Linked DNA regions of Halococcoides cellulosivorans. The main gene of each other region encodes a partner of the protein of the gene in region 2 in a complex. Links are inferred from orthologs where the notes say so. Each region holds a gene or a part of one and is shown on either strand. Other genes may lie near its edges. The genes, in order: rnhB and HARCEL1_RS00650.

The links.
Region 1: the proteins of HARCEL1_RS00650 (region 2) and rnhB are in contact, whole or in part, in a crystal structure (PDB 3P83), measured with the Archaeoglobus fulgidus proteins. The link is inferred for Halococcoides cellulosivorans from one-to-one orthologs. Residues at the interface, in WP_010877842.1 of Archaeoglobus fulgidus: Val39, Ala42, Asn43, Val44, Ala45, Met46, Leu125, Asp168, Ser194, Asn218, Tyr219, Pro220, Ile237, Leu238, Ala239, Pro240, Arg241, Ile242, Glu243, Ser244; in WP_010878125.1 of Archaeoglobus fulgidus: Ala74, Ile178, Ala179, Ile183, Arg190, Ser195, Asn196, Leu197, Arg198, Gln199, Lys200, Thr201, Leu202, Asp203, Phe205.

What each region holds. Positions count from the first base shown.
Region 1 is NZ_CP028858.1:453,008-469,040, forward strand. Bases 7,745-10,497 are described here. They hold rnhB (ribonuclease HII), read right to left. Parts: upstream 9,564-10,497; coding sequence 8,925-9,563; downstream 7,745-8,924. Other genes in these bases: HARCEL1_RS02205 (preprotein translocase subunit SecD), read left to right, coding at 7,745-8,664; HARCEL1_RS13600 (hypothetical protein), read left to right, coding at 8,707-8,859; HARCEL1_RS02215 (cation diffusion facilitator family transporter), read right to left, coding at 9,630-10,497. Outside these bases: HARCEL1_RS13270 (hypothetical protein), read right to left, coding at 41-1,660; infB (translation initiation factor IF-2), read right to left, coding at 1,861-3,660; HARCEL1_RS02175 (PRC-barrel domain-containing protein), read left to right, coding at 3,802-4,041; HARCEL1_RS02180 (NOB1 family endonuclease), read left to right, coding at 4,042-4,500; HARCEL1_RS02185 (CopG family transcriptional regulator), read right to left, coding at 4,537-4,704; HARCEL1_RS02190 (CPBP family intramembrane glutamic endopeptidase), read right to left, coding at 4,759-5,484; HARCEL1_RS02195 (DUF5812 family protein), read left to right, coding at 5,617-6,078; protein translocase subunit SecF, read left to right, coding at 6,179-7,048; more of HARCEL1_RS02205, read left to right, coding at 7,045-7,744; more of HARCEL1_RS02215, read right to left, coding at 10,498-10,574; HARCEL1_RS02220 (HIT family protein), read right to left, coding at 10,571-11,122; HARCEL1_RS13930 (DUF7835 family putative zinc beta-ribbon protein), read left to right, coding at 11,302-11,502; map (type II methionyl aminopeptidase), read right to left, coding at 11,686-12,573; HARCEL1_RS13700 (helical backbone metal receptor), read right to left, coding at 12,646-13,416; HARCEL1_RS13705 (bacteriorhodopsin), read right to left, coding at 13,464-14,174; HARCEL1_RS02240 (methyl-accepting chemotaxis protein), read right to left, coding at 14,174-16,033. UniProt on the Methanocaldococcus jannaschii protein: Endonuclease that specifically degrades the RNA of RNA-DNA hybrids.
Region 2 is NZ_CP028858.1:123,704-136,532, forward strand. Bases 4,248-7,236 are described here. They hold HARCEL1_RS00650 (DNA polymerase sliding clamp), read left to right. Parts: upstream 4,248-5,364; coding sequence 5,365-6,108; downstream 6,109-7,236. Other genes in these bases: HARCEL1_RS00640 (hypothetical protein), read right to left, coding at 4,248-4,266; HARCEL1_RS00645 (hypothetical protein), read right to left, coding at 4,491-5,168; HARCEL1_RS00655 (DUF7139 domain-containing protein), read left to right, coding at 6,215-6,808; HARCEL1_RS00660 (MinD/ParA family ATP-binding protein), read left to right, coding at 6,896-7,236. Also shown: HARCEL1_RS00615 (hydrogenase maturation nickel metallochaperone HypA/HybF), read left to right, coding at 1-3; hydrogenase nickel incorporation protein HypB, read left to right, coding at 1-836; HARCEL1_RS00625 (HVO_0234 family beta-propeller protein), read left to right, coding at 908-1,732; prs (ribose-phosphate diphosphokinase), read left to right, coding at 1,781-2,644; HARCEL1_RS00635 (23S rRNA (uridine(2552)-2'-O)-methyltransferase), read right to left, coding at 2,672-3,442; more of HARCEL1_RS00640, read right to left, coding at 3,571-4,247; more of HARCEL1_RS00660, read left to right, coding at 7,237-7,774; HARCEL1_RS00665 (2-amino-3,7-dideoxy-D-threo-hept-6-ulosonate synthase), read right to left, coding at 7,771-8,553; HARCEL1_RS00670 (creatininase family protein), read left to right, coding at 8,669-9,397; HARCEL1_RS00675 (outer membrane protein assembly factor BamB family protein), read left to right, coding at 9,448-10,866; HARCEL1_RS00680 (DUF5790 family protein), read right to left, coding at 10,892-11,287; HARCEL1_RS00685 (DUF7544 domain-containing protein), read right to left, coding at 11,364-12,284; HARCEL1_RS00690 (dihydroneopterin aldolase family protein), read right to left, coding at 12,364-12,750.

The DNA.
Region 1 (16,033 bases), 330 kb from region 2 along the record:
TTATTGGGGTCTCGGCGAGCGTGTATTCTCCTCTAATATATTATGGGGCGGCCATGTCAAGGTCAAAAGACTGGTCTCCGCGAACTGAGTACACGAATAATAGGCAATCACCGTCGGCCATCTGCAACGATGATAGTTGAATAGAATCGTGATGGCCATTCAAGCCGCGCACGTTATCTCGTATCCGCATATTCCTCTCTGAATCCCACTTACTCCGGCTCAATGGTCGAATCCTTTGCTCATCTTCTTCAACTCCCACCAATACCAGCTTTGAGTCCGACTGGATTTCCTCAGATATTTTTTCGGCAGCCTCTTGATCATCTTCTATATTTGCCAGCCAATCGCGGGATTTCAATTCCATTAGGCCATCCTCATCACGCAATACCATTCCATCAGATGAGAGTTCGTCCTCAAATAAATATGTTATTTGTTCGAAAAAATGTGAAATGGGGCTCTCACACCATTCGGAAAGAGTGTGGAAAATTACACAGTAAATGATGTTGGAGAGGTGCTCGCCGGTACAAGCCTCTTGAGTGATTTCGTAGAGTTGATTGATTTTTTCATCGTCAATGTCAAGTGGATTGTGGATTTTAAGTGGTCCAACTTGCACAGGTTCCTCAACGAAATCGTTCCCCAGGTGATGGAGGCGCACAGTCTCGCCCGAGCGTAGATTCTTTGAGAGTTGAAGTCGCCACTTTACCGATAGGTCTATATTCTTATCTGCAAACACTACCTTAAAATCCGAATCACTACCCTTAACTAGTTTTGTTGGGCCATTTGGCCCACCAGTTGTCACTTTATCCTCATGGTCCACTACGGTGGTCGTAAGTGGGGTCATAGACCCAGCTAGTGTTGAATATTGATTCTTGAGCGTATTGAGGTCATAATAGAGGGCATAGAATTGTTGAAGGAACTCGTCAACTGTTTCGTAGCGTCTACGCCCCATTTTAATATGGTTCACTGGATATTGGTCATTCGGTGTTTTGAGAATCCCCGTGGAGAGTTCATAATCATCTCCTGCCATGAATTTTTGTTCGAACTCGCTTTGCTCAAATTCGAACCGTGCTGTTGATCCGTCAATCTGTGTGAATATTTTTATGTCGCCAGCCTCCTCGTAAGCGATTTCTTTCGGATCTAGCCCAAGGAATTCGGAGAAAGATTTGGACAAACTTCGCTCAAACTGCAGTACTTCAATACCATTCCCGGTTATGTGGAACCGTGAGTATTTGTCAACATTGTCGGTGTCTAGCAGTCGCTCAAGCACCTCGGCGTCTTTTGTTATCGTCATTTCTTCTGAGTCTGTGTGGCAGAGAATTAGGGAATCGTCGTAGAGGATGAGGACTGCATACTTTCCTGGTTCACGAGCACGGGTTTTCATACTGTCTCCGAAGTCATTTATCAGTGACGTACAGAAGGCTTCATCGTGATCAGGATAGGAGCTTAAAAGTTTGTCAACAAACATTTGTGGGTTGTCATCAATATCCAATTCGTCAAGAGGATGAGCAGAGGTCTGTCGGTCGAGACCTTCGATAACTTCATATATATTACGAATTCGGTCAGGACTTTCGAGTATCCAGCTTTTTAGATTATCCGATTGAATCTCTTTGTAGTAGAAATGAACTGGATTGAATTCTTCTTCAGAGATGTGTTCTTGCTTCATGCTCGCAGTCTTCTTACCAATTAAACAATCCACCATCAAAAATGTCTGGGGCCGTCCTCAGTTGTGTGTAGAAATGTATCAAGCGGAGACCTAGTTCCCGCACGTCACTCCGTCGATTCCCGGTGGATCGAAAAAGCGGGAGGCTTTCATCGTGGACCTACGGTGAGAAATCCCCCTGAATACTTGCAGACACAACCCGCCTATTTCCCCCAGAACGGATCGCGCGACCGGTGCTCGTCGAGATACATCGAGAGGGTCTCGCGCTCGTCGGCGGGCAACTCCTCGCGTAACTCGCCGTCCAGCACTTTCGCGTGCTTTTCGGGAATCTCGACCCACAGCGTGTCGCCCTCCTCGATCTGTCGCCCGACGGTCGGGCCGTCGATCGACACCGCCGCCCGCTCGCCCGTGCGCAACTCGTCGACGTCCTCGCCCTCGTCCTGGATCGACTTCAGGTGCCCCACCCGCGTGGGCTCGGAGCCGTCCCAGCGGACGATCGACTCGCCGCGGCGGAGCGTTCCACCGCGCACCTCGACGCCGACGACGGCGGGGTCGGACTGGCGGAACGTGTGATCGTCGAGGATCTGGAACCGCGCCGGACGCGTGATGTTCTCCATGATCTGTTCTTGCTGGGCCTCCTGAATGCTCTCGACGTACTCCTCGTACTCTTCGATCAGCCGGTAGATCACGTCGTGTTCGAACAGATCGATGTTGCGATCGGCGGCCATCTGGCGCGAATCGTCGAGGACGTCGACCCCGAAGGCCAGGATCGAGCGATGCTCGGCCTCGTCGGCGGTGTCGGCGACGTGGACGTCACGCGGCGCGACGTCGCCGACTTCGGCGTGGACGATCGGAATCTCCGCTTCTTCGAGACTGCCCGCGAGCGCTTCGAGCGAGCCCAGCGTGTCGGCTTTGATGACGACGCCGTGATCGGCCGTCTCGACGGCGACGCTCTGGAGTTCTTCGCGCACCTCGGCGGTCACCGCCTCGACGGAGCGATCGCCGACGACGCGGATCGGCGCGCCCGCCATCGCGTCGTCCAGCTCCGGCGCGGCGATCTTCACGCCGTCGGCGGCGACGACGCGATCGACCGTCTCGAAGGCGTCGTCGCTTCTGATCTCCGCGAGCGGGCGGGGCTTCAACAGCGCGCGCACCTCGGTGACGATCGGGGCGTTCGCGGCCCCGACGACGATCCGATCGCCCGCGTCGATCCGGCCGTCGTAGATCACGGCGTCGAGTGTCGTGCCAAAGCCCTGCTGGTCGGTCACTTCCAGCACGGTCCCCGCGGCGGGGCCCGTCGTATCGACGGCCATCGCCTCCCGAAGATATCGCTGTGAGAGGCCCATGAGCACGGCCAACAGGTCGGGCATGCCCTCGCCGGTCTCCGCGCTGCAGGGCACGACCCCGACGTTGGCTTTGAAATCCGAGACGCGCCAGTAGAAGTCGGCGGTGAACCCAGCGTCGGAGAGGTCACCGATGATCTCGTACAGCCCTTCCTCGACGTCCGAGCGCACGCGATCGGTCTGGGCGTCCAGACGACCCTGGATCGGCGCGTTGGGCTCGGAGCGCCACCCACCGACGGCGTCGACTTTGTTCGCGGCGACGACGAAGGGGGTCTCCGTGCGCGCGAGGATGTCGATCGCCTCCTCGGTCTGTGGCTGGAACCCGTCGGTGACGTCGACGACGAGAATGGCGATGTCGGCTAGCGCGCCCCCGCGCGAGCGCAGCGTCGAAAAGGAGTGATGGCCCGGCGTGTCGATGAAGAGGAGGCCCGGCAGATCGAAGTCCGTCGGATCGACGAGCCCACCCGCCATCTCTGAGATGACGTCGAGGGGCACGTGGGTCGCCCCGATGTGCTGGGTGATCGCGCCGGCCTCGTCGGCGGTCACCGCCGACCCGCGGACGTGATCGAGCAGTGTGGTCTTGCCGTGATCGACGTGCCCGAGGACGGCCACGATCGGCGTTCGAAGGTCCGTCCCGTCGGCTGGAGTAGAGTCGGCCATTGAATCACCCGAGTGGTAGCCGATCGGTTCCGCCCCAGCCCCGTAAGTCCGTCGTCTGGGCGTGGGTGGTGTCCGGGGCCCCGTCGCTGGACCCCCCGTCTGCCCGTGGCGTTTATACCCCAGGCCCACGACCCCGCAAGCATGCCCGACATCCTCGCGGAGAACCTGTCCGGCAAGACGGTCATGGGTAGCGACGGCGTCGAACTCGGGACGCTGTACAACATCACGATGGATCTGGAGAGCGGCGAACTCCACGATCTCCTCATCGATCCCGCCCCCGAGACCGGCGATCTGGGGATGGCTCGCGACGAGGAGGGCCACTTCCGGGTGCCGATCGGCCTCGTCCAGTCGGTCAGCGACCACATGATCATCGAGCGATAGATGTACCTCCTCGACGCCTCGGCGTTCATCGAGGGCGTCGATCCGGGCGACCCGAAGGCGTCGATTCCCGCGGTCCGTGACGAGTGCACCGATTCGAGTCGGTACCGGTACGAAGCACTCGAAGGCGCGGGCATGCGCGTCCACGTGCCCGACAGCGACACGCTCGATCGGATCCACCGCGTCGCCCGCGAGACCGGCGATCGCGACGCGCTCTCCGAAACTGACCGGCGCGTGCTCGCCGCCGCCCTCGAACTCGACGCGGTCGTCGTCACCGACGACTACGCGATCCAGAACGTCGCCACCGCGCTGGGACTCGGGATCGAGAGCGTCGCCCGCGACGACATCGACGAGGCGCGCGAGTGGATCTACCAGTGCCAGGGCTGTGGCCGCGAGTTCGACGACCACCACGAGCGCTGCCCGATCTGTGGCACCGATCTCGAACGCAAAAATCCGGGGTGACGCGATTCTGGGCGACTCGCTCGTCGCGAGGACTGCCTACCGCTCGATCGCTGACTGACTCTCGGCGGCGTTCTCGACGGCCTCCAGGCCGAGATCGAGCAACTGTCTGAGGACGCCCTCTTCGGTCAGGTCGTGCCGGCGGGCCAGCGTCGCGATCGTCTCCGCGCGCTCGTCCTCACAGACGATAGTGAACCGCGTCGGCATAGCATAACGTCGGGCCCACGACGGCATAAACACCCGTCAGACGATCGTCGGACGTTACGCGAGCAGCACCCAGGCGCCCAGGATCTGGATCGCGTTGAACAGGCCGTGGACCGCCGCGGGGACGATCAACGCCTCCGAGGACTCGTAGATGGCCCCGAGGATCACGGCCAGCGCGAACACGGTCGCCAGCGAGACGGCCGTCGCGAGCGCACTCCCGGCGCCGTACTGGCCGACGTGGAGGCCCGCGAAAAACAGGCTCGCGAGGCCGATCGCTCGCGGCGCGCTGAACGCCTCACGGAGTCGCTTCTGGACGATATTTCGAAAGAGGAGCTCCTCGACCGGCCCGACGACCAGCACCGAGAGCGCGGCGAGGCCGACGACCGCGACCGGGTCGGGGGTCGCTTCGAGGGCCATCTGCACGCGACTCACCGAGGCCTCCAGGCCGAGGACGGACCGGACGGCGGTCACGACTCCATAGAGGCCGAAGATCGCGACCAGGCCGACGCCGATCGTCGCGAGATCACGCCGCGTCGGCCAGCCCAGATCGACGAACGCCAGGCCACGATCGCTGGCCCACAGAGAGAGCCCGACGGTCGCGGTTGCGCCGACGCCGAACCCGGTGACGAACACCCACTGTTCGTACAGCGCCCCCACGGGCCCGACCGTCGCGGTCACGAGTTCGCTCACGAGGCTGACCCCGACGGCCCCACCGAGAAACCCGAGCAGGCCGACTCCGACGGCGGCGAGGGTTGCCCGTGGACGGCTCGGATCGTCGCTCATGCCTGCGGTAAGACTCGATCCGGAAAACGGCTGTCGATCCCGGGTCTCGATCGACGGCCGAACTGCGGGGTCGCCCACGACCGCTCGATCCGACCCGAAACGCCCAGGCCCGTGGCCGGTCTCTCACCGGGTATGACCGCAGGGCGATTCGTCGTGACACACGTCGACGACGCGACGGCACAGCTTCGAGACGTCCAGTCGGGGCAGGTCCATCCGGTCGTCGACCCGCCGGATCTGGCCGCGGGCGACGCGCTCGCGGCGACGCTCTCGCCGGCGGACGGCATCGAGGCGACCTGGTCGATCGACCGGATCGAGCGCCGCTGGACGGTCGCCGTCGCGGCCAGCGATCGGCCGCCGAGCGAACGGGCCCAGGCGGCGGCCGATGCCCTGTCGGTCGGTGAGATTGCCCGCCTCGACGTCGACGACGGCGAACTGCACGTCATCTGCGTGCCCGAAAGCGACACCGACGCGGCGGTCGGGGACGTGACCGGCGACGACGCGACCCGCGACCGCGCGATCCGACTGGGCGTCGAGCGGGTCGCCGTCCGTCACGCGCCGGGCGTGATCGCCGTGCGATACGGCGGGCCTGCCTGAACCGGATCGGGTGTCGTGAGTCGACGGTCATCGGCGCTCGACGGCGCGCCGAGAGACGGCATTAGGAAGGCTTATTCGGCGCGCTTCCACACGAATGGCCATGTTCCAGTTCGAAATACCGGAGATCGATTATACCCGGTATTCGAACCGGCAACTCGCTGCGGTGCCGCTCGCCGTGCTCGCGGCGGCACTGCTGGTGATCGCCGGTTGGTGGGTACTGACGGGGGCGCCAGCGAACCTCGGGATCGTCTTCACGGGCGGGACCGAGGCGCACCTCGCGACGTCGGGTGACGTGACTGCCGGCGCGGTCGCTGAAACGGTCGGCGGCGACGCGACCGTCCGTGGCGTCCAGTCGACGGGCGACGGTCGGGAGTACATCGTCACGAGCAAACTCGAAGAGACCGGCGATTTACGGGATCGCCTGGACGACGCGGGCTACGAGATCCTCTCCTTGCAGAGTCGATCGGCCAGTTTCGGCGGGTCGAGTCAGTTCACGGCGCTGTTGGGTGTGATCGCTGCGTTCGTGGGCATGAGCGTGCTCGTGTTCGCCCTGTTCCGGACGTTCGTCCCGTCGCTGGCGGTCGTGATCTCCGCGTTCTCCGATATGGTCATCCCCATCGCGGTGATGAACCTCCTCGGTGTCGACCTCTCCCTGGGGACGGTCGCCGCGCTCTTGATGTTGATCGGGTACAGCGTCGACTCCGACATCCTCCTCAACAACCACATCCTCCGGCGGCGCGGTGGCTTCTACGAGAGCACGTATCGTGCGATGCAGACCGGTGTGACGATGACGCTCACCTCGCTGGCGGCGATGGCGGTGATGGCCGTGACGGCCTGGCTGTTCGCGATCCCGCTGCTCCCCCAGATCGGCCTCGTCCTCGTGGTCGGCCTGTCGGTCGACCTGATGAACACCTACATGCTGAATCTGAGCCTGCTGCGCTGGTACACGCACAAAGGGGTGGCCCGATGAACCGGACCATTCCCGAACTCGTCCGCGAGGAGTGGCGGATCATCCTGCTGGTCGCTGCCTTGCTCGTCGGCACGCTCGTCCTGTTCGGTCCGGGCGCGGGATCGGCCGGTGGATCGGGCAACGTCACGGCGGCGTCGGGCGATCCGACCAACCTCAAATACGGCCTCGATCTGGACGGCGGGACGCGCATCCGTGCGCCACTGGTCGGGTACACCGTCTCGGGGATCAACGTCACCGACCGCAACGAGACCGAAGCGATCGCGACGTCGATCGCTGATCGGACGGGGCTGGACCCACTCGACGTGAACGTCCGCCTCCGCCCCGGCCACCCCGAGGGTGACGCGGTCGAACTCTACGTCGAAGAGGTCGATCGCGAGGCCGTCCGGGCGGCCCTGTCCGAAGAGGGCTACGACGTTCCGGACGACGCCATCAGCGAGGGTGTCACCGAACAGACGTACGATCAGGCCGTCCAGGTCCTCGAAACGAAGATCTCTCAGGGTGGGGTCTCCGGTGGGCGCGTGACGACGGTGACCAACCCCGCGACCGGTGATCGATTCGTCATGGTCGAGGTGCCCGGCGCGGGCCTCTCGGAGACGCTCGACCTCATCGAGTCGCGGGGTCGGGTCACCCTGGTCGCGCATTACCCGACCTTCGACGGTGGCGAGTACGCCGGCCACGAGAACCGCACGGTGTTGCGCCGCGGGACGAGCGTCAACGACATCCGCCGTGTCGGACCACCCAGCCAGCAAGAGAACGGGGCGTGGGGCGTGCCGATCACGGTCGCAGACGGGGCCGCCGACGCATTTGCCGACGCGATGCGCGAGACCGGATTCACCGAGCAGCGATCGTGTTCGTTCGACGAGGGGTCCGAATCGCCGGGCAGCCGGTGTCTGCTGACCGTCTCGGACGGCGAGGTGGTGTACGCCGCGGGGATGAACGGCGACCTGGCCGTCCAGTTCGCCGATCGGACCTGGACGGACGACCCCCGATTCATCATCATGACCGGGGACAACCGGACGACCGCCCAGCAGTTGAGCGTCAACCTCCGGGCCGGCGCGCTCCCGACCGACCTCGACGTCCAGGGCGGCCAGACGTTCACGATCGAACCGAGTCTCGGGGCGCGGTTCAAGGCGTTCGGCCTGCTGACCGGACTGGTCGCGTTGCTCGCGGTCGCGGGCGTCGTCTTCCTGCGATACAACCGCACGCGGGTGGCCGGCCCGATGGTCGCGACCGCCGCCGCAGAGGTGTATCTCCTCCTGGCGTTCGCGGCGGGGATCGGACTCTCATTAGACCTCTCACACATCGCGGGGCTGATCGCCGTCGTCGGGACGGGGGCGGACGACCTGATCATCATCGCTGACGAGATCCTCCAGCGCGAGGGGGAGATCGCGACGGGGCGGGTGTTCAAGAATCGCCTCTGGAAGGCGTTCTGGGTGATCGGGGCCGCCGCCGCGACGACGATCGTCGCGATGAGTCCGCTCGCCATCCTCGAACTCGGAGACCTCCGTGGCTTTGCGATCGTCACCATCGCGGGTGTCCTCATCGGCGTGATCGTCACGCGCCCGGCGTACGGTGACATCCTCCGCCATCTCGTCCTCGATCGCGAGACGGAGTGACCGACCCGGCGGCTTCTTTTCGCTGCGTGCCGAACGCTACGTGTGCTCGACTGCGAGAACTGCGGGACGACCGTCGATCGCGCGGACGCGATTCGGACCGAGACGATGGGTGATCTGGATCGTGACCGCTGGCAAACGCTGTGCTGTCCCGACTGTGGCGCGCGACTCGAAACGGTGTTCGTGGGCGACGAGTAGCGCGATCGGGCCGTTCGGATCGACCACCAGCCCGTTCCGATCGCTCCGCTGTCCTCCCGGCCGTTCTAAAACTGCCCGAGGTCGACCTGTTCGATCGCCGCGAGGACGTCTCGGCTGGTCTGCCAGGACGCTCGCGCACACGCGGGCAGTTCCTCGTTGGTCTCGACGTACGATTCGAGAAAGGCGCGCGTCGTCGGGTCCGAGGGGTAGCCACTCCCGCAGTCGCCGTACTCCTCGTGCAATCGCTCGACGTGGGCCTCGCGGCGGACCTTCGCGAGGATACTCGCCGCGGCGACCAGCGGATCGTCGGCGTCGGCCCCGTGGTGGGCGCGCACCTCACAGTCGGTCGCCAGGCGATCGGCCACGCGGCGTTCGAACCGGACGGCGTTCGTGTCGGCGGCGTCGTGGACGACCCGATCGTCCGCCGACGCGACGCTCGCGACGGCGTCGGCGTGGGCGTCGACAGTGAGTGTGTTCATGTCGGTGTCCCCGTCGATTTTCGCGACGGGCACCTCGACGACGGCGACCCGACTCGCCCGCTCGCGGATCGCCGGCGCGAGTTCGAGGCGGCGCTGGTGATCGAGCGCTTTCGAGTCGTCGACGCCCGCGGGCATTCCGTCGGGCGTGCCACGCACGGCGGCGGCGAACATCGACCCCAGCACTGGCCCCTTGCCCGCCTCGTCCACCCCGACCCGTGCGCTCATCGGCCACGGAATCGGCACGCCGTGGCTTAAAAGGCCCGGTCGAACGGCGCGACCGGCCGTGTCGGCTCAGGCGTCGCCGTCGCTCGGTGGGTCGCCGTCGCCACCCTTGATCAACCGTTCGACCTCGGGGTCGGGCTTCCACTCGTCGAGATTCTGTGGGTCGACGTGGACGAACGCCTCGTCGACCTCGGGGAGCGCTTCGATCGCGCGGACGACCCTCGTCTCGATGTGGTGGGCCTCCGCGAGCGTGTGCTCGCCTTCGATCTCGACGTGGAGGCTCACGTCGACCTCGGGGCCGACGTAGTGGGCGACGACGTCGTGTGCGCCGTGGACGTCGGGGTGGGCGATCGCGCGGTCGACGATCGCCTGGCGCAACTCCTCGGGCGGGGCCGCGCCGACGACGTAATCGACGTTGTCCGAGACGATGTCGACGCCGGTGTAGGCGATGCCGACCGCGACCAATAGCGCGGCGAGCGGGTCGAGGACGGGCGCGCCGAGACTCGTGCCGATCACGCCCGCGAGCGCTGCCGTCGCGGTGAGCACGTCGATGCGCGCGTCTTTGGCGGTCGCGACCAGCGCGGGCGAGTTGGTGTCGTCGGCGACCTGGCGACACCACCGCCCGAACCCGAACTTCGCGCCGATCGAGATCAGGAGGACGACCATCGCGACGGGGCCGTGCTGGATGCCCGCGGTGCCCGCCTGGACGGTCCGGATCGCCCCGAACGCGGTCACGCCGGCGGCGACGAACGCCCCGGCGGCGATCAACAGCGAGACGAACGGCTCGATGCGCTCGTGACCGTGTGGATGCTCGAAATCGGGCGGCTGGGTCGTCAAATAGAGGCCGGCGACGGTGACGACGCTGTAGGCGGCGTCGGCGAGGCTGTTGGCGGCCTCGGAGCCGACCGCGAGGCTGTCGGTCCAGGCGAACGCGCCCGCCTTGAGTGCGAGGAGCGCCAGATTCACCACGAGCAAGACCAGGCCCGCCCGGCGGACCGCACTCCGGCGACTCATCGATCAGAGAGATCGATCTCGACGGCGGCGTCCGGGCCCGGGACCGTCGCGCCGGGCCGCTGGGCGAACGCGTCGTGGAGGCGCTCGTAGGTCTCCGAGAGCGCCTCGACGATGACACTCGTGTCTCCGATCACCGCCATGAAGTTCGAATCGCCCTGCCAGCGCGGGACGATGTGGGTGTGAACGTGGTCGTCGATCGACCCGCCGGCGGCGTCGCCCCCGAGATTCATCCCGACGTTACAGCCGTCGGGGTCCATCCCCTCGTCCAGCGCGGCGATCGTCTCCTGTTTCAGCTGGGCGTGATCGACGAGCACCGACCGGTCGAGGCCCTCGAATCGGCCGGTGTGCTGGCGCGGGATCACCATCACGTGCCCCGGGTTGTACGGGTAGTTGTTCAACATGACGACCGCGTGGTCGCTGCGTGCCACCACGAGATGCTCGCGGGCGTCGTCCCGATCCGGATACTCACAGAACACACAGTCGACGTCCGGATTCCGATCGTCGCGCTCGACCCACTCGATGCGCCACGGGGCGAACAACTGGTCCATACCGGGCGTCCGGCGCGACTCGCAAAGACGTTTGCCCTCCGCGACTTCTCGAAATTATCAAAATTGATTTCCATTTTCGACTGTTTCAGCCTCTCTCGGCGTCGAATTCGGCAAAATTGCCGGAACGAAAGCGGGTCGGGGGTGCATTTTATTACCCATGACCCGGAATTAAGACTCGTATGGCCACCTCCGATCGTCGTGGCACGTCCCTCACGGAGCATTGCCCCTCGTGTGCCGACCGCACCTCTCACGTCGTTAGCGTGGAAATCGTTACTGAAAATGACGAATCGTCGAACGCCGCGTTCTCTCGGGAGCCCTACCGAGTGACCCAGTGTGAGCGCTGTGGCACGCAAACGAAGACCAGAATGAACGATGCCTGAACGGCACTCGAACGACGCCTGAGATGGACTGACCGGTGGGTGGGGGCCCACGAACGACGGAGGGTGGCACGGCGACGTCGACCGCCGATCGATCGCCGGGGTCGATTCGATCGCGCCGGGGCGATCTGGCGCGCGGACCGTTTCGACGGACTCCTCGGGTGCGAAGCGGCCAGAAAGCGCCGCTTACGCGCGCGTCGTAACTTCACAACCGTCCTCGGTGACGATGACGGTGTGTTCTTTCTGACTCACGAGGTAGCCTTCGTCTTCGGAGAGCACGGGGTAGCCGTGGATCACGTCCTGGCGTTCGAGGCGCTTGAGCGACATCTCGGGGCGCGAGGACTCCAGCCAGCGCGTCGCGAAGGGGAGCGTGCGGAACCGCTCGGTGATCTCTTCGAGCGCCTGTCGAGCGCGGCGATCCCGGACCGATTGCTCGCGGTCGAGCGCGTAGATCTCGGTGCGCGACCCTTCCGAGACTTTCCCCGACCCGTCGGTCGCGAACGGCTCGATCGCGACGACGTCGCCCGCTTCCAGCGTCGCACTCTGGCCGACCGCACGATTTGGAATCGTCGGGTCGGTGTGTTGTTCGTACTCACCCAGGCCGTGACCGGTGAGGTTCACGACTGGGTTGAGGTCGTACCCCTCGATGGTCTCCTCGACGGCGGCGCCGATCTCGCCGGCCTCGACGCCGGGTTCGACCAGTTCGAGCGCGCGATCGAGGGCGTCGTCGACCGCCTCGACGTGGTCGGGGTTGCCCGAGAGGTCGACCGTGATTGCCGAGTCAGCGATCCAGCCGTCGACGTGGACGCCGACGTCGAGGTTGATCAACTCCTCTCCGAACGTCGCCGCGTCGTCGATGCCGGGCGTGCCGTGGGCGGCCTCCTCGTCGACGCTGATGTTGACGGGGAAGGCGGGCTCACCGCCGAGTTCGCGGATGCGGTCCTCGACGGTCTCGACGAGTTCGAGGTGGCTCGCGCCCACATCGACCATCTCGACGGCCTCGGCACGCACGTCTGCGAGAATCGACCCGGCCTCGCGGTGCTTGTCGTAGCGTTCGTCGGTCAGATCGGGCATGACGCCGCTGTTCGCCCAGCGCGTTCAAGTCGGTTGCGGGTCGTCTGCGCCGTCGATCCCGCCGCGCCTCGATCAGGAGGTGGGGGCCTGGTCGGCCGAAGGCGTCCACGCCGGGATCGCCGTCTCGGGGTGAAGCCGTTTTGCGAGGGCCGTGACGCCGGCCATCAGGCTGGGGCCCGGCCGATTCAAGAGCGTGTCGTCGACGGCGTGGACGGTCGCGTCGAGGTCCCAGCCCCGCCGGTCGTAGCGCTCCCGGCCGCCGTCGGCACTCCCGCAGTGGTGGACGACGACGTGATCGGGGTCGACCTCCCGCACCCGATCGACCGCGACTGCCCGGGAGCGTTCGCCCGCCTCGACGAACGGGGACTGCCCGCCCGCCGCCCGGACGACGTCGGGCACCCAGTTGCCCGCCGCCATCGGCGGGTCGGGCCACTCCTCGCAGTAGACCACCGGGCGGTCGGCGTCGGCGGGGATCGCCGCGCGCACGCGGTCGACGTGTTCGCGTGCGGACGCCGCCAGCGCCCGGCCCGCGCGGGGCCGACCGATCGCGGCACCGATCGCCGCGAGGCTGTCGATCGCCGCCCCGAGCGTGCGCGGGCAGACGTGTTCGACGCGGTGGCCCCGCTCGCGCAGCGTCGCGACGACGTCGTCCTGGAGCGGATCGCTCGCCACAATCACGTCGGGGTCGAGCACGGCGACGACCTCCAGATCGGGGTCGAGCCACCCGCCGACGGTCCGAGCGGAGTGGTCACCGTGGGCGGTCACCCCGACCAACTGGTCGCCCCCTCCCAGTGCACACACCGTGTCGGTCGCTGACGGCGCGAGCGAGACGATCCGTTTCACAGGTCGGGGTCTCGGCCCACCTATCTGAATGGTGGGGTTGCGGCAGCCTACGCGCCCACCTGGTCGGTGCCGGCCTGCTCGGCGCTGGCGACCTGGGTGAGCACGCGCTGGCCTTCGATCGCGATCGCGCCGAACCCGACTTTCGCGACGACGTCGATGTACGTGATCACGAGCGACGCCGTCTCGGTGTCCATCGCCCCGATGCCCGTCGGCGCGAGGATCCAGATCACCGGATAGACCGCCCAGAGGACGATCACGAAGTTCAACAGCTTGCGGTACAGCCCCGCGGTCTCGACACCGCGCTTCTCGGCACTCGCCCGCCCGGTCGTCCGGAGCCGATAGATCAACACGACGTAGACGATCGAGCCAGCGCCGAAGAAGGCGATCTTCGGGAGGCCAGCGAGCACGCCACCCAGAAAGCCCAGCACGATCACTGCGCCCTGGAGGCCGGCCAGGCCCCACCGCTCGCGGCGATCGAGGCCCGCGATCAGGCCGATGTACGCGACGTGCAGTGGCGTCGTCAACAGCCAGTCGAAATACCGGGGCACGTAGATCAGGTCGCTCGACAGCGTCTGAATCCCGCCGACGTCGAGGGCCATCAGCGCGTACGCGACGGCGGCGATCGCCGGCACGCCCGCGATGTGGAGCATCTGGGTCCGCCGGTCGCGCTCCAGGGTCGAGACACCGATCGCGAGGGCGGCGGTGCCGACCACCATGCCGATCGTCCCGAGCACGAACCACCACGTGATCGCCGCCATCAGGCATCACCCGTCTCGAAGCGGTCGAGCATGCGCGCCAGGTCCTCGGCGCGATCACCCAGCTCGCGGGCCGACGCGGACACCTCACTGATCGCGTCGGTCTGCTGGTCGGCGGCACTCGCGACGGAATCGGCCTCTTCGGCGGTCTGTTGGCTGATCGCCGAGAGATCGTCGATGGTCGCGAGCACCTCCTGGGCGGTCGTCGCCTGCTCGGCGGTCGCGTCGTCGATCTCCTGGATGCCTCGATCGGCCTCTTCGGTCTGTTCGACGATGCGTTCGAGCGACTCGACGGTCTCGGTGACCGTCCCGACGCCTTCCGTGATGCGCTCGCTGGTGGATTCCATGGTCGATACGGTCTCGTCGGCCTGTGACTGGACCGAATCGATGCGGTCCTCGATGTCGGTCGCCGCCGCTTTGGTCTCCTCGGCAAGCGATTTGACCTCGCTGGCGACGACGGCGAACCCGTCGCCGGCCTCGCCCGCGCGAGCGGCCTCGATCGAGGCGTTCAGCGCGAGCATATTGGTCTGCTCGACGATGTCGGTGATCAGGTTCACGATGTCGGTGATCTCACCGAGTTCGTCGTCCAGCCGGCGGATCTCCTGACGCGTCCCCTCGGTCTCCGATTCGATCTCGTTCATCTCATCGATCGCGGTCTCGGCGGCGGCCTGGCCGCGCTCGCCCGCCTCGGCCGCCGATTGCGAGACCTCAGCGACTTCCTGGGCCGAGGCGGCGACCTCTTCGGAGGTGGCCGAGAGGTTCTCCATCTCGCCGGCGGCGTCCTGCAGGCGCTCGCTCTGTTCGCGCGCGCCGTCGAAGATCTCCCCGACCGACGTCGAGACCCGTTCGCTTGCGGATTCGACGTCGCCGGCGTTCTCCTGGACGATATCGCTGGAGCGTTCGACCTCGCGCGCGAACGATTCGAGGTCCGCGATCGTCGCCGCGAGTTCGTCGAGCGCGTCGTTGAGCGCCACGCCGACCGTGTACATTGCATCGCTCTCCTCGTCGGGATCCACGCGCCGGGTGAGATCGCCGTCGGCAATCGCTTCCAGGGTCTCGCCGTAGGCGGTGGCGGTCGCTTCGAGCCGTTCGGTCCGGCTTTCAGACTCCTCGCGCTCCCGTTCGGCGTCCTTCCGGGCGGTCTCGGCCTCTTCGCGCGCGCTTTCGGCGTCTTCGCGGGCCTGTTCGGCCTCCGCGATCGTCGATTTGAGCGAGTCACGCATCGTCGCGAGGGACTGCGCGAGCCCACCGATCTCGTCGGATCGCGTCGTGGGCACCGACACGTCGAGATCGCCCCCCGCCATCGCCTCGGCGCGATCGCGCAGGCGACCGACAGCGATCGCGGTGTTCGACCCGATCGTCACGCCGATGAGTGCGAGATTGATCACGGCGAGCAAGATCAGTCCAAGCAGGTCGGCGTTGATCTGGTCGGCCAGCGCGTACGCCGAGTCGCGATCTTCGCTCACCTGGACGGTCCAGTCGACCGTCGAGAGCCGTGTCGTCGCGACGATGTCGTCGCCCTGGCGGTCGACCCGCACGTCGTCGGTCGCTGTCGGGACGCTCTCGGCGGCCGTTCCGATCGTCGCTGCGTCGGGGTGGACGGCGTATCGGCCCTGATCGTCGACGATCGTCGTGCGCCCCGCTTCGCCGCCGGCGATCCGCTCGGCTTGCCGGCGAAGGTCGGTCATGTAGACGACGGCGCGATCCTCGCGGTCGGGGACGGGGCTCACGACCGCGACGATCGGGTGGTCGACGATCGGCACCTCGAACGGCCGGGAGACGAAGACCGCGTCGTCGTCCAGCGACTGCGCTGGCTCGACGAACGGAGCGCCCTGGGCGGTGGGGTCGACGCCGACCATCGA
Region 2 (12,829 bases):
TGATTCATCGAACGTCTACGACGGCCCGCATCGACGCGTCGATCACTCGCATCGACGCCTGGCTGGACCGCCTCGTGGGCCCACTGCGGGCCCACCGCATCGGGATCGATCAGGAGCACGGCGACGAGGGGCACGACCACGGCGAGGGGACGGCCGACATCCTCGAACGGTTCGCCCGCCAGGCCGACGCCCTGCACGAGGAGTTGGTCCACGACCGTGGCCTCCGAGTCGTCGGGTTCGTCGGCGCGACGGGCGCGGGCAAGACCCGCCTGATCGAGCGACTCATCGAGCGGACCGACGACCGCGTCGGCGTGATCGTCGGTGACGTCGCCGGTGAGGACGACGCCGAGCGGTTCCGCGCGCTCGGGGCCGACGTCGCGAGCGTCGCGACCGGCAAGGAGTGTCATCTCGATCCCGGGCTCCTCGAGGATGCCCTCACGGAGATCGACCTCGACGCGATCGACCGACTCTACGTCGAGAACGTCGGGAACATGGTCTGTCCGGCGGATTTCCCGCTGGGCGCACAGGCGCGCGTGGTCGTCGTCTCCGCGACCGAGGGTGACGACGTGATCCGCAAACACCCCCTCCTGTTCCAGGCGGGCGATCTCGCGGTGATCAACAAACGTGACGTCGCGGACGCGGTGAACGCCGACCTCGACCGGATGGAACGGGACCTCGCCGCCATCGCGCCCGGGATGGACGCGATCCGGACCGACGCCGAACACGAGGCTGGCATCGACGCCCTCGCGAGTGCGATCGACGAGCGGGTCGAAGCGCACAGCCATCAGGACGCCGATCACGATCACACGCCCGGCCACGACCACGGCCACGACTGAACCGTTTTCGTCGTCGCGTTCTGCGACCGCCGAGTCGAAACTGTCTCGGGCGGGCCGGCCGACCATCGTCCATGGGCGACGTGAGCGACGACCGGGTGTACGACGACGATGGCCCGGCATCGACGGCGTATCTCGGCACGGTCGACGGGGTGGTCACACTCGACGTCTCGACCGATCGCATCGGTCGGTTCGCACTCGAACACAGCGCGGTCGTGCGCGACCTCGCGGTCGTCGACGACCGGGTCGTCGTCGCGACCGCCGAGGACGTGGTGGTCCTCTCGGACGGCGCGACCGCGACGGGCTTCGGGGAGGCCATCGCCGTCGGGGGCAGCGATACGATTCTCGCGGCCGGGCCCGAAGGCCGTATCGCACGGCTCTCGGACGGCGTCTGGTCGACCGTCGGGGACCTGCAGGACGTTCGCTCGATGGCCGGCCCCTACGTCGGGACGGGCGATGGAGTGTATCGCGCTGGCGACTGCCTTGCCTACGAAGGACTCGTCGGCGCGAACGCGCTCGCGGCCCCAGATCCTGGCTGGGCCGGAACCCACGAGGGCCTGTATCGCATCGCAGACCAGGGCTACGAACACGACGGCGTGATCCGTGCGGTCGCCGCCGCGGGTGACGCGGTCCACGCTGCGACCGCCGAGGCGGTGTTCGAACGCGACCCCGAGGGCTCGGGCGGCCCGAGCGCGTGGACCGACCTCGATCCGCCGACCGAGGCGCCGATCGCGGCGCTGGCCCACGGACCGCGGGGCCCCGACGGCCAGCGCACGCTGCTCGGCGTGACCGTCGACGGCGTGGCCGTCCTCCGCCCGGCGGCGAGTGCGGACGGCGGCGACGAGTGGCGACGGCGCACGCTGGGCTTCGAGGGCATCGCGGGCCTGGTCGTCGCCTGAGCGATCGCGATCGAAACAGGGTAATTCGAGGCCCGACCCCCTTCGACCATGATCTTCAGTGCGTCCAGTTCACAGGCGCTCGCGGCGGCGCTGGCCGACGCGACCGCACACGATCTCGGAGCGGTCACCGTCGAGCGGTTCGCGGACGGCGAACGCATGGCGCGGATCCACGACGACCCCGGCGCACACGCCGTCGTCGTCGCCGCGACGACGTCGGACGCGGCCCACGTCGAGTGTCTCCAACTCCAGGACGCCGTCCGCGAGGCTGGCGCTGACTCGGTCACGACAGTCCTGCCCTATATGGGCTACGCCCGCCAGGACGATGCCTTCCGCTCGGGTGAACCCGTCTCCGCACGCGCGATGGCCCGGGCGATCGCGACGGGCACCGATCGGGTCGTGCTGGTCAACCCTCACGAGAAAAGCGTCGTTGAGTACTTCGACGTGCCAGTCGCGGTCGTCGACGCGTCGGATCGTCTCGCGGCGGGCCTGCCCGACGATCTGGCGGATCCGCTCGTCATCGCACCGGACGAGGGCGCGACCGCGCTGGCCGACGGCCTCCAGAACGCGATCGACGGCGGCGCGACCGATTACTTCGAGAAGACACGCAATCGCGAGACCGGCGCGGTCACCGTCGAACCCAGCGATGCAGACGTCGCGGGGCGTGACGTCGTCCTCGTCGACGACATCGTCGCGACCGGATCGACCATGTCCGAGGCGATCGCCGCCCTGGCCGATCGGGGCGCGCGCCGCGTGTTCGTCACCTGCGTCCACCCCGTGCTCGCGGGGAGCGCGCGCGAACGCCTCGAACGCGCGGGCACCGACCGGATCGTCGGTACGGATACGATCGATCGGTCGGTGAGTCGGGTCAGCGCCGCGCCCGCGGTCGCGACCGCGATCGACCCGCCGGAGTGACCGCGATCGAGCAGTCGCGAAACCCCCTCACTCGACCGGCTCTGCGAACCCGAAGCGCGCTTTGAGATCGGTTACCTCGACGTCGACGGTGTCTCCGACTGCGGTGCCCGGAACGAACAGGGTAAAGTCCTCGACTTTCGCCACGCCGTCGCCGTCGCTCCCAACGTCGTCGATGGTGACCGTCAGTTCGTCGCCCTCGCGGACGGGCGCGGTCAGATGGCCTTTGGCGACGAGATACAGCTCCGAGGAACTATCGCGGGACGCGTCGGGGCGGACCTCACGAACGTACTCGAAGTCGCCTTCGATGTCGCTGATTAGCTCCTCCAGATCTCGCCCGTCGAAGACCTTCGCGACGAAATCCCCGCCCGGCGCGAGAATCTCGCTCGCGACCGCGAACGCCTGGCGGACGAGGTGGACCGACCGGGCGTGATCGAGGTCGTACTCGCCGCTCATGTCGGGAGCCATATCGGAGACCACGACGTTCGCCTCGCCCACGGCGTCGACGACGCGATCGATCGTCGCTGCGTCGGTCAGATCGCCACGGATCGTCTCGACCGGGGCCTCGGGATCGTCGAGGTCGTCGATCGACTGGCGGTCGACGCCGACGACGCGGCCGTCCTCACCGACGCGCTCGGCGGCGACCTGGAGCCACCCGCCGGGCGCCGCGCCGAGGTCGACGACCGTCCGGCCCAGGCCGAGCAGGTCGGCGGTCTCGTCGAGTTGCTGGAGTTTGTAGGCGGAGCGCGCGCGATATCCCTGCTGTTTCGCGCGGTTGTAGTAGTCGTCTTTCCCGCTCATGGCTGGGCCACCTCGGGCGAGTGGCCAGCGACGGGTGGCACCTGGGGGTGCGAAAACTCGGTCATACACCAGCGAGGCGGTCGATCCTGAAAGGGGCGTCGGAGAGCGGTGGTGGGGACTGTCGTCGATCACTCGTCCGTGCTTCCCGTCCCGGCCCCAACGTCTTTGAGTGTGGCCGCTCCGTCCGTGGACTCTCCACCGGGCAGCCCCGAACTACTCGATCCGACGTTCGTCGGCGTGAAGGTGAGATACATCGTCGCCGTGGCCGCCGCCCAGCCAGTGAGTGCCACACCGCCGAAAAAGCCCAGCAGGACGTCGGCGGTCGGGCCTGGCACGGTCACCACCGCCGGCACGATCAGTCCGGGCGCGGCGAGGAGACTCACCGCCCCGAGGATCGCGACGATCCGGATCGCGTTCCCACGGGCCAGCGCGACGCTTTCGAGGACCGCGCCGAGTGGGCCGTGGGAATCGATCACGATCGCGGGAATCGTGAGTGCGGTCACGATCGCGACGTAGACGCCCGGGAGCACGACAAAGAGGCCGCCGAACGCGATGAACACCACGAGGAGGGCCGCACCGAGCACCGCGAGCACGAGTCGAACGACGAGCGATCGCTCCCGAGTCTGGTGGCCCAACTCGCGGGCGAACACCTCTATGAGACCGGCAAAGGCGAGCACCACGAGCACTGGCCAGACGATCGGAACGAACACAGCGAACCCGCCGAGCAGACCGAGGCCGAGCGTCAACGGGGTCTCACCGACCAGCGTCGCGCTCCGTGAGAGGATCGATCGGACGTCGCCGTTCCCGACACTCGTCTGGGACATACTGTCTCTTTTTCTTCTGGAATAAAGTACGTTCCGCGCCGCATGGGGTCTAGTACCGCGGGAGGGGGTCCTCCCCTCTGGTGCGACCGGACAGCGGCCGACTGCGCCGGGGCTGGTCACCGACGATGCGGTCGCCGCTTCCGCTTCAGAACCCGTCTGCGTTCGTCTGCTCGACATCGTGTCTGTGCGGGCCTATCTCCACAGGTCGCATCTCTAACACCCCATTAATGATGCCACAGCAATCCCAACAGCCGCCCCTCGCCGATGTCTGACTCGTCCGCCGCCCCGCGCCCACCACTCCTCGCCTTTCCTGGCGCGAAGCTGACGTACATCACGACGACGGCCGCGGTCCCACTACTGTACACGACGCCACAGACGAACACGAAGAGGGCAGCGACCGCTGCCGACGGCAGCGTCACGGCGATGTGGACCAGCGCGGCCGGGACGACGAGGAGACTGAGACCGCCGAAGACGGCGAGGACTCGAATCCTCTTCCCTCGCATCCGCGATGCGCTCTCTGACCGGGCGTCGAGGGGCCCTTTCGAATCGACGACGATGGCTGGCCAGGTGAGTGCGCTCCCGAGGGCGACGTAGATCCCGGGGACGATCACCAACAGGGTGCCGAGGGCGACGATGACGGCGACGACGGCGCTGCCGAGCAGGAGACTGATCGCCCGCACGAGCACTGACCGGTCCCGTGACGTAATACCCAGGTCGCGGGCGAAAACCTCGACGAGGACGCCACCCACGAGCACGGTCAGGAACGGGCCGACGTAGGGGACGAAGAGTGCAACCGCGCCGACGACGCCGAGGCCCAGCGTCAGCGGGTTCTCACCGACCAGACGGCCTGTCCGCGAGAGGATCGCTCGAACCGATCCGTCCGACGCTGTGGCCTGAGACATGCGCGATCTATCGGGTCAGGGGACAAAATTATTCCGTCCGCTGGGGTGGTGGATCGAACCGATCGGTCGCCTCGACGGAGACGGACGCCCCCAGGCGATCGACTGCGACACGGTCGGGCCCAGTGTCCGCTGTTGGCCCCAACGCCCACCGCAACGTGAAGTGTTTATACCTGCCCCGGTCGAACCCCCGACAACGATGTTCGACGCGATCGTCAGCGCGGATACGCTTCAGGACGCCCTCGATTCGGTCAGCGTCCTCGTCGAGGAGTGCAAACTCCATCTCGACGAGGACGGCCTCCAGGTCCGGGCCGTCGACCCCGCCAACGTCGGCATGGTCGATCTCACACTCGACGCCGCCGCGTTCGAGTCCTACGAGGCCGACGGCGAACTCATCGGGGTCAATCTCTCGCGACTCGAAGACATCGCGGGGATGGCCGCCGCCGACCAGTTGATCCACCTCGAACTCGACGAGGAGACTCGCAAACTCGAGATCTCGATCGACGGCCTGGAGTACACCCTCGCGCTGATCGACCCCGACTCGATCCGCCAGGAACCCGACATGCCCGATCTCGACCTGCCCGCCCGGATCACGCTCGAAGGCCGCGACGTCGATCGGTCGGTGACGGCCTCGGATATGGTCAGCGACCACATCGCGCTGGGGGTCGACGACGCCGCCGACCTGTTCTACGTCGACGCCGAGGGCGACACCGACGACGTCCACTTCGAACTCCACAGCGACGATCTGATCGATCTGGAGGCCGGCGACGCGCACTCGCTGTTCTCGCTCGACTATCTCAAAGACATGAACAAGGCGATCCCCGCCGACGCCGAAGTCGAGATGGAACTCGGTGAGGAGTTCCCCGTGAAGATGCATTTCGACATCGCGGACGGCCAGGGCGCGGTCACGTTCATGCTGGCCCCGCGCGTCCAGTCCAACTGATTCGATCCCCGCTCGATCCGCGTCAGCACCTGACTGTCGGTCGCGGACCGGCCGTCCGACGGGCGTCTGACGAAGCGTTTTCCGCGCTGCGCTCCCTGCCTCAGACATGCCCAGTCTCGACGCCGCCTATTCGAGCGCGCGTCTCGACCGCGATCCAGGCCGGATCGCCCTCGGCGCGGCGGCGTGTCTGATCGGCACGGTCGCCATCGCCGTGGCGGTGCTCGCGGTGGTGACGCCGGTGGGATCGTTCGTCTTCGGATCTGAGACGCAGGCCCGCCTGATCGCCGGCGTCGGCGGCGGGTTCGGCCTGCCGGTCGTGTTCGCGGGTCTCGTCGCCGTCCTCCCGAGCGACCGCGCCGAACGGATCGGCGTCGCGCTCGGCGCTGGCGGCTGTCTGGGAGGGGTCGCGCTGTTCTGGGGCACCTATCCCGGCGGGTGGGGCGTCGGCGGCCAGTGGGCGTTCCCGACGCTCGTGGTCTATTTCCTCGGGAGCACGCTCGCCTTCCTCGCGGTGCTCTGGACGCTCGCGACCTATCGCGTCCGGAATCGGCCGGGCGGGGCGATCGCACTCGACGTTCAGCGGCCCGGTGAGACTCACACCGTCCAGGTCTCGGCCGCCGAATTCCGACGCTATCGGGAGTTGATCGCGGCCGGCGAGGACGGTCGCGTGCTCGACGACCTGGGCCTCCGCGAGGAGTGACACGCGTCGAACGCCCGTCAGACGCGGCTCATCAGCCCTGATACTCGGGGGGAACGATTGATACCGGTCGTCGGTGACCTGGAACATATGTCCGAAACGACAGTCTATGCGGTCACCGGGGCGAAAGGTGGCATCGGGAAGACGACCACCAGCATCTCGGTCGCGTCGGTGCTGGCCGCGGCGGGCCGGTCGGTGTTGCTGGTCGATGCGGACCTCGCGATGGCGAACGTCGCGGACTTTCTGGACACGGCCTTCGAGGACGGTACGCACGCCTCGATCCACGACGTGCTCGCGGGCGCGGTCGGCCCCGCCGACGCCATCTTCGAGGGCCCGCTCGGTGTCGAGATGTTGCCCTGCGGGTCGAGTCTCGAAGACTTCGCCGCGGTCGACGCACGCGATCTACCGGCGCTGATCGCTGCCCTCCGCGGGCGAGGGTACGACGACATCGTCGTGGACACCGGCGCGGGCCTGAGCGACGCGACGCTGCTCCCCGTCGCGGCCGCCGACGAGGCGGTCGTCGTCACGCGCCCGCGGGTCGGGTCGGTCGACAACGCCGTCGCGACGATCGATCTGGCGGGCCGTGTTCGGACACCCGTCGCGGGAGTGGTCGTCACGGACGCGACGCGGGCCGCACCCGACGGCGATCAGGTCGCCGACGCGCTCGGTGTCGATCTGCTCGGGACGGTCCCACGGGACGGCGCGGTCCCGGCGGCCCAGGAGGCGGGCCGTCCGGTGCTCCAGACCGATCCCGCAGGCCCCGCTGCCCAGGCGTATCGGGTGATCGCGCGTCGGATGGTCGAGATCGAGACGCCCGGTCCCCAGGCCGCCGAGGGGCCGACTGCCGCGCCCGAGACCTCCGTGCCTGAGGCCACCGCGCCCGAGACCGACGACCGACCGGCGGCCGACGACCGATCGGTGCTCGGTCGGGTCGCCGCCGCGACCGTCGGCCGCATCTCCGGCAATTAGAGGTCCGCGGCGTCGAGGGCGGCCTCGACGCCGTGATCGTCGAAGACGACTGCGGCGACGGCTTGCGTGATCGCTTCGGGATCCGCGTGCTGAAAGATCGACCGCCCCATCGAGACGCCCGCCGCGCCGGCGTCCATCGCGCCACGCACCATCTCGATGGTCTTCTCGTCGGTCCCTTTCGCTCCGCCCGCGATCAGGACTGGCTTGGTCGTCGCCGCGACGACCGTCTCGAAACTCTCGGCGTCCCCCGAATACGCCGTCTTGATGACGTCACACCCCACCTCCTCGGCGATCCGGACCGCGTGCGCGAGGGCGTCGGGATCCGAGCCGTCGATGCCCTCGCCGCGGGCGTACGCCATCGCGAGCACGGGCATGCCCAGGCGCTCGGCCTCGCTGGTGATCTCCGCGAGATCCGTCAACTGTTGGGATTCGTACTGACTGCCGACGTTGATGTGAAAAGAGACGGCGTCGGCCCCGGCCCGGACGGCGTCGTCGACGCTCGCCGTCCGGCGCTTGTCGTCTTCGTCCGGGCCGATCGTCGTCGCGCCGTTGGTGTGGACGATGTAGCCCGCATCCCCCAGATTCGCGTGGACGCGATCCGCGATGCCCCGGTGTGAGAGGACTGCTGTCGCCCCACCGTCGGTGATCGCGTCGACCGTCGATTCCACGTCTCGGAGCCCGTCGACCGGCCCCATCGTGAGCCCGTGATCGACGGGAACGACAATGTACCGATCGTCGTTCCCGATGCGTGTCAGGCGTGCGCGCGTCCCGGCTGTCATTGGGAGGGAGTAGCACGTTGAACGCTCAAGTGCGTTCCGATCCGGGCGGGGCTCCCCAGTGGTAATCTCTCCATCGCCCCGCATTCTTCAAGGGCTGGCCGGTGTTTCTCTCGGCATGGACATCGCCGCCTCGACCTGGACGGACCTCGACGCCGCTGACGTCGAGGTCGTCTTCCTCCCGGTGGGGAGTACCGAACAGCACGGCCCGCACGCCCCGACGGGGACGGATTCGATCGCCGCCGAACGGATCGCTCGCGAGGCCGCCGCCGACCGCGAGGACGCCATCGTCGCGCCGACGATTCCCGTGGGTGTCTCTGCAGAGCACCGCCAGTTCACGGGGACGCTCTGGGTCAGCCCCGAGACCTTCCGACGATACGTCCGGGAGACGATCGAGAGCTGTCTCGCCCACGACTGGCGACGGATCGTCGTCGTCAACGGCCACGGCGGCAACAGCGACGCGCTCCGGGAGGTCTGTGCCGAGATTTCCCGGGCCGAACGCGCGTACGCCGTCGCGTACACCTACTTCGACGCGATCGACGCCGCGGATTTGGGCCACGCCGGCCCGGTCGAGACCTCGATCGTCGCCGACGAACGGCCCGAGTCCGTCCACCCCGATCGATACGACGACGCCGCGGCGGGCGCTGGCGACTCGTTCGGTGAGTATCACGTCGGGACGAATCTCGCCTACGACTTCGCCGAGTTCACGGACAACGGGACGATCGGCGACCCGCGCGGGGCGACCGCCGAACGGGGAGATGAGGTCGTCGAGAGCGCCGTCGACGCGCTGGACTCGCTGGTCGATCGGGTGCTGGATCGATCGCTCGACGCGCCCGCCCATCGGTGAGGTCACAGTCGACCGCCGGTATTCAAGGCGTCACCACCCCGAGCGCCGGTATGGTTCTGTCTCGACGCGACTATCTCGCCACGCTGGCGGCGGGCGCTGTGGGGGCAGTGGGCGGCTGCAGTCGTTCGGAGACAGGCGAGACCGTGACGCCGGTCGACGTGAACATTACGACAGAGCCACCGACCGAGACGACGCGGTCCACGACTCGCGAGACGACTCCTGAACTGACGGGGGGCCAGTCGTGGCCAGCCCCGCGGTTCGGGCCCGGAAATACTGCCGCCAATCCAGGCGCTCTGGGGCCATACGGGGATTTCGAGACCGAGTGTACATTCACAGCGACGGACTGGCCGACGCCAGTCGAAGATACCGTCGTCGGCATCTCCACCGTCGCCGTCGACGACGGGACAGGCTACGTCGCGAGAGTCGGGCCACATCTCGGGCACGAAACTGTCGCCTTCGATATCGACGACGGGACGGTTCTCTGGCGATCGCAGATGGACCTCGATCCGGACGAACGAATCCTGGCCCACCCGTCGGCGTTCTCGACGACGGTCCACCTGACGACCACCGACGATCGGATCTACTCGACGATCCCTGGCGATTTCCTGGAGGGCCCCGCGATCGTCGCGTTCGACCGCTCTGGTGCGCGACTGTGGACGCACGATCAGCGGTGGTCGACGGCTCTCCAGCGATACCGGGACGGCATCGTCGTCGGACAGTCAGACGGTGCGCTGACGGCCATCGCCCGTGACGGGACCGTTCGCTGGCGAACTCAGGGTGTCGACGCCATCGATCGGGGAATCGCCCCGCACGGGCCACCGGCCGTCACTGACAACCACGTCGTGACCACGGCGGGCGACTCGATCGTCGCGGTCGATCACGACGGTGACCGACAGTGGGTGCGGCAGTTCGACCTGCAGGACGGGTCCGGCCCGCAGACGTTCCATCGCAACGTCGTGGCTGGATCGGGGCTGTACGCCCTGCCCGCGACCCTGGGGTCGCTGATGTGTCTCGATCCCGCGACGGGGGAGACGCGATGGGTGGCCACGCCAAAACAGGGGTCGATCGACGAGGTGGCCGTCGGCGGCGACGAACGCGTCACTGCAGCGGGCCGCGTTGGATTCGATCAGCTACCCGCGGTGGGCGACGGCCAGATCTACGTGACTGGTCGGGAGGAGGGGTCCGGCAGAGCCGAATATCCACGCTTCTACGCCCTCGACGCCGAGAGTGGGGATCTGGAATGGTTCTGTGACCTCCTGAGCGTTCCCACGACGCGTCCAGTGCTCGCGGATGGGCGGATCTACGTCGGCCTCGAACGCGGCGAATTCGTCGCGGTCGGTATCGCAAACCGATCGATTACGGCGGTGCACGCCGGGCGGACGCGTCTGTTCGGAGACTGGATGGCGGTCGTCGGGCGCCGCCTGATCGTCGCCTCGGACGAGACTGTCCGCATCGGCGGTCCGCCGTAACCGCCCAGTGGCAACTGCGGGCCGCTCACTCGTCGTCCGCGTCGTCGAGTTCGCCGCGGATCTGCGGGAGCGTACTCGCCAACTCGCCGGCCTGCTCGTGGGCGGTCTCGACCGAGTCGATCAACTCCTCGACGCGTTCGATCTCCGCGGCGAGGTCGTCGCCGTCCTCGAACGCGTCGGCGCGCTCGCCCATGGTGTACCACTTCTTGGCGTCGTAGAGGTGATCTGTGGCCTCGCCGACGTCCAGTGCGGACCGAAGCCCGTTGAGCACGCCCAGCGCGTTGTCGGCCTCGACATCCCAGATCGCGTCGGCCTCTGGCAGCGCCGCGCGAGCGAGTTCGAGGCTGTCCTCGACGTCGGTGCGCATCTCGGTGGCGGCCTCGCCGAACAAATCGTCGTCGCCCAGTGTCGCCTGACTCATGTGTCAAAGTCGCGGGGCCGATCGCTTAAAAGATAGCCGGAGAGCGGAAGTGAAATCTTGCTGTGCGATGGCTGTGTTACCGATTTGCGAGCGGGTCGAGGTCGGGGCTGACCCCGCCGAGCACGCTCATCGGGTAGTACCGCAGTGCCGTCTCGATGGGCACTTCGACGGTCGCGACGATCACGGCGAGCGCGATCAGCGCCAGGCCCGCGTAGCCGACGCCCAGCGCGACAAGTACCGCCGACGCGTGGCCGAGAACGATCCAGCCACCGATCAGCGGGACGGCGAGCACGCCCGCCGTCAGCCAGAGCACCGTCGAGCGGACCATGTTCGCGAGCTGTGTGAGCGCGAGCATGACGACCGCGTAGATGCCGTACTCCTCGAGCGACGCTCGAATCGAGCCGATAAGTCGTCGCCACCCGGTGATCGGGCCGCAGTCCTCGACGATCATGATCGGGACGACGAACTCCCGGGTGAACCCCTGGACGAGCGCGGCCGGGATCGACACGGCCATCACGAGCGGCCAGACGAGCACGAACAGCGCGCCGCTCGCCTCGACGCCGGCCGCCATTCCGGAGAGTACGAGCAGGTACGGGGCCATCACGACGACGGAGACGATCGTTCCGAGGACGACCCGGAACCCGAACAGCCAGAGGCCGTGGCGGAGATAGCGCCTTGCGTCCGCCCGGATCGCGACCCGATCGCTCCGGAGCGCTTCGATGAACGCGAACTCGGCGATCGACGACGCCAGGATCAGCCCGATCGCGCCGCCGATCGCGACGGCGATGGCGACGTACGCGCCCGCTGGCTGCAGTCCCAGGAGTTCGCCGACGGCGATCGGCGCGAGTGCCCCCGCGGTGAGGATCAGCCCGCCGCCCTGGCCGACGAGGACCAGCAGTGCGATCAGGCCCGTCCACTCGCTGCGCTCGACCGGTCGAAGCCGGTCGCTCGCCAGGTCGATCGCCGCCGAGAGGCCGTCGATCGCTGCATAGCTCATACTGATGCTCACACCGGGGGCCCCAAAATGCCCGTGGAAACGGCGACCGACTCGCCGGCCGGGCCCCGCTCGCCCGACGCTACACTGGCTCGACCCGTTCGACGCGCATCCGTGGATAGCCGTCCTCGTCGGCCATCCGGGCGATCACGCGGGTCTCGTCGGTCACGATCTCGACCTCGACGGTCGCAAAGTCGCCGGTGAACTCCGTATAGCCCCACTCGGTCGTGGCCCGCGCGACCGCTTCGTCGTCGATGTCGATGGTGACACCCTCACAGAACGGCTGATTCGCGATCGCGCTCTCGATGGCGCGAGCCAGGTCGTCGGCGCTCGCGGGGCTGATCGGCGTGCCCGCGAACTGGTGGTAGAGCGCACCCAGCTTGATGCCCGCCTCGAAACACGCACTCTCGGCGGCAGTCGGGCCCCTGTCACTGACTCTGTCGCCGTCTTCGGGATCGGCGTCGTCCATACCGCCGATCGGTGGGCCGGGCCCGAGAAGGTTCGGTCCGAACCACATCATACTTACTGACCGCTCGCGGATGTCCACC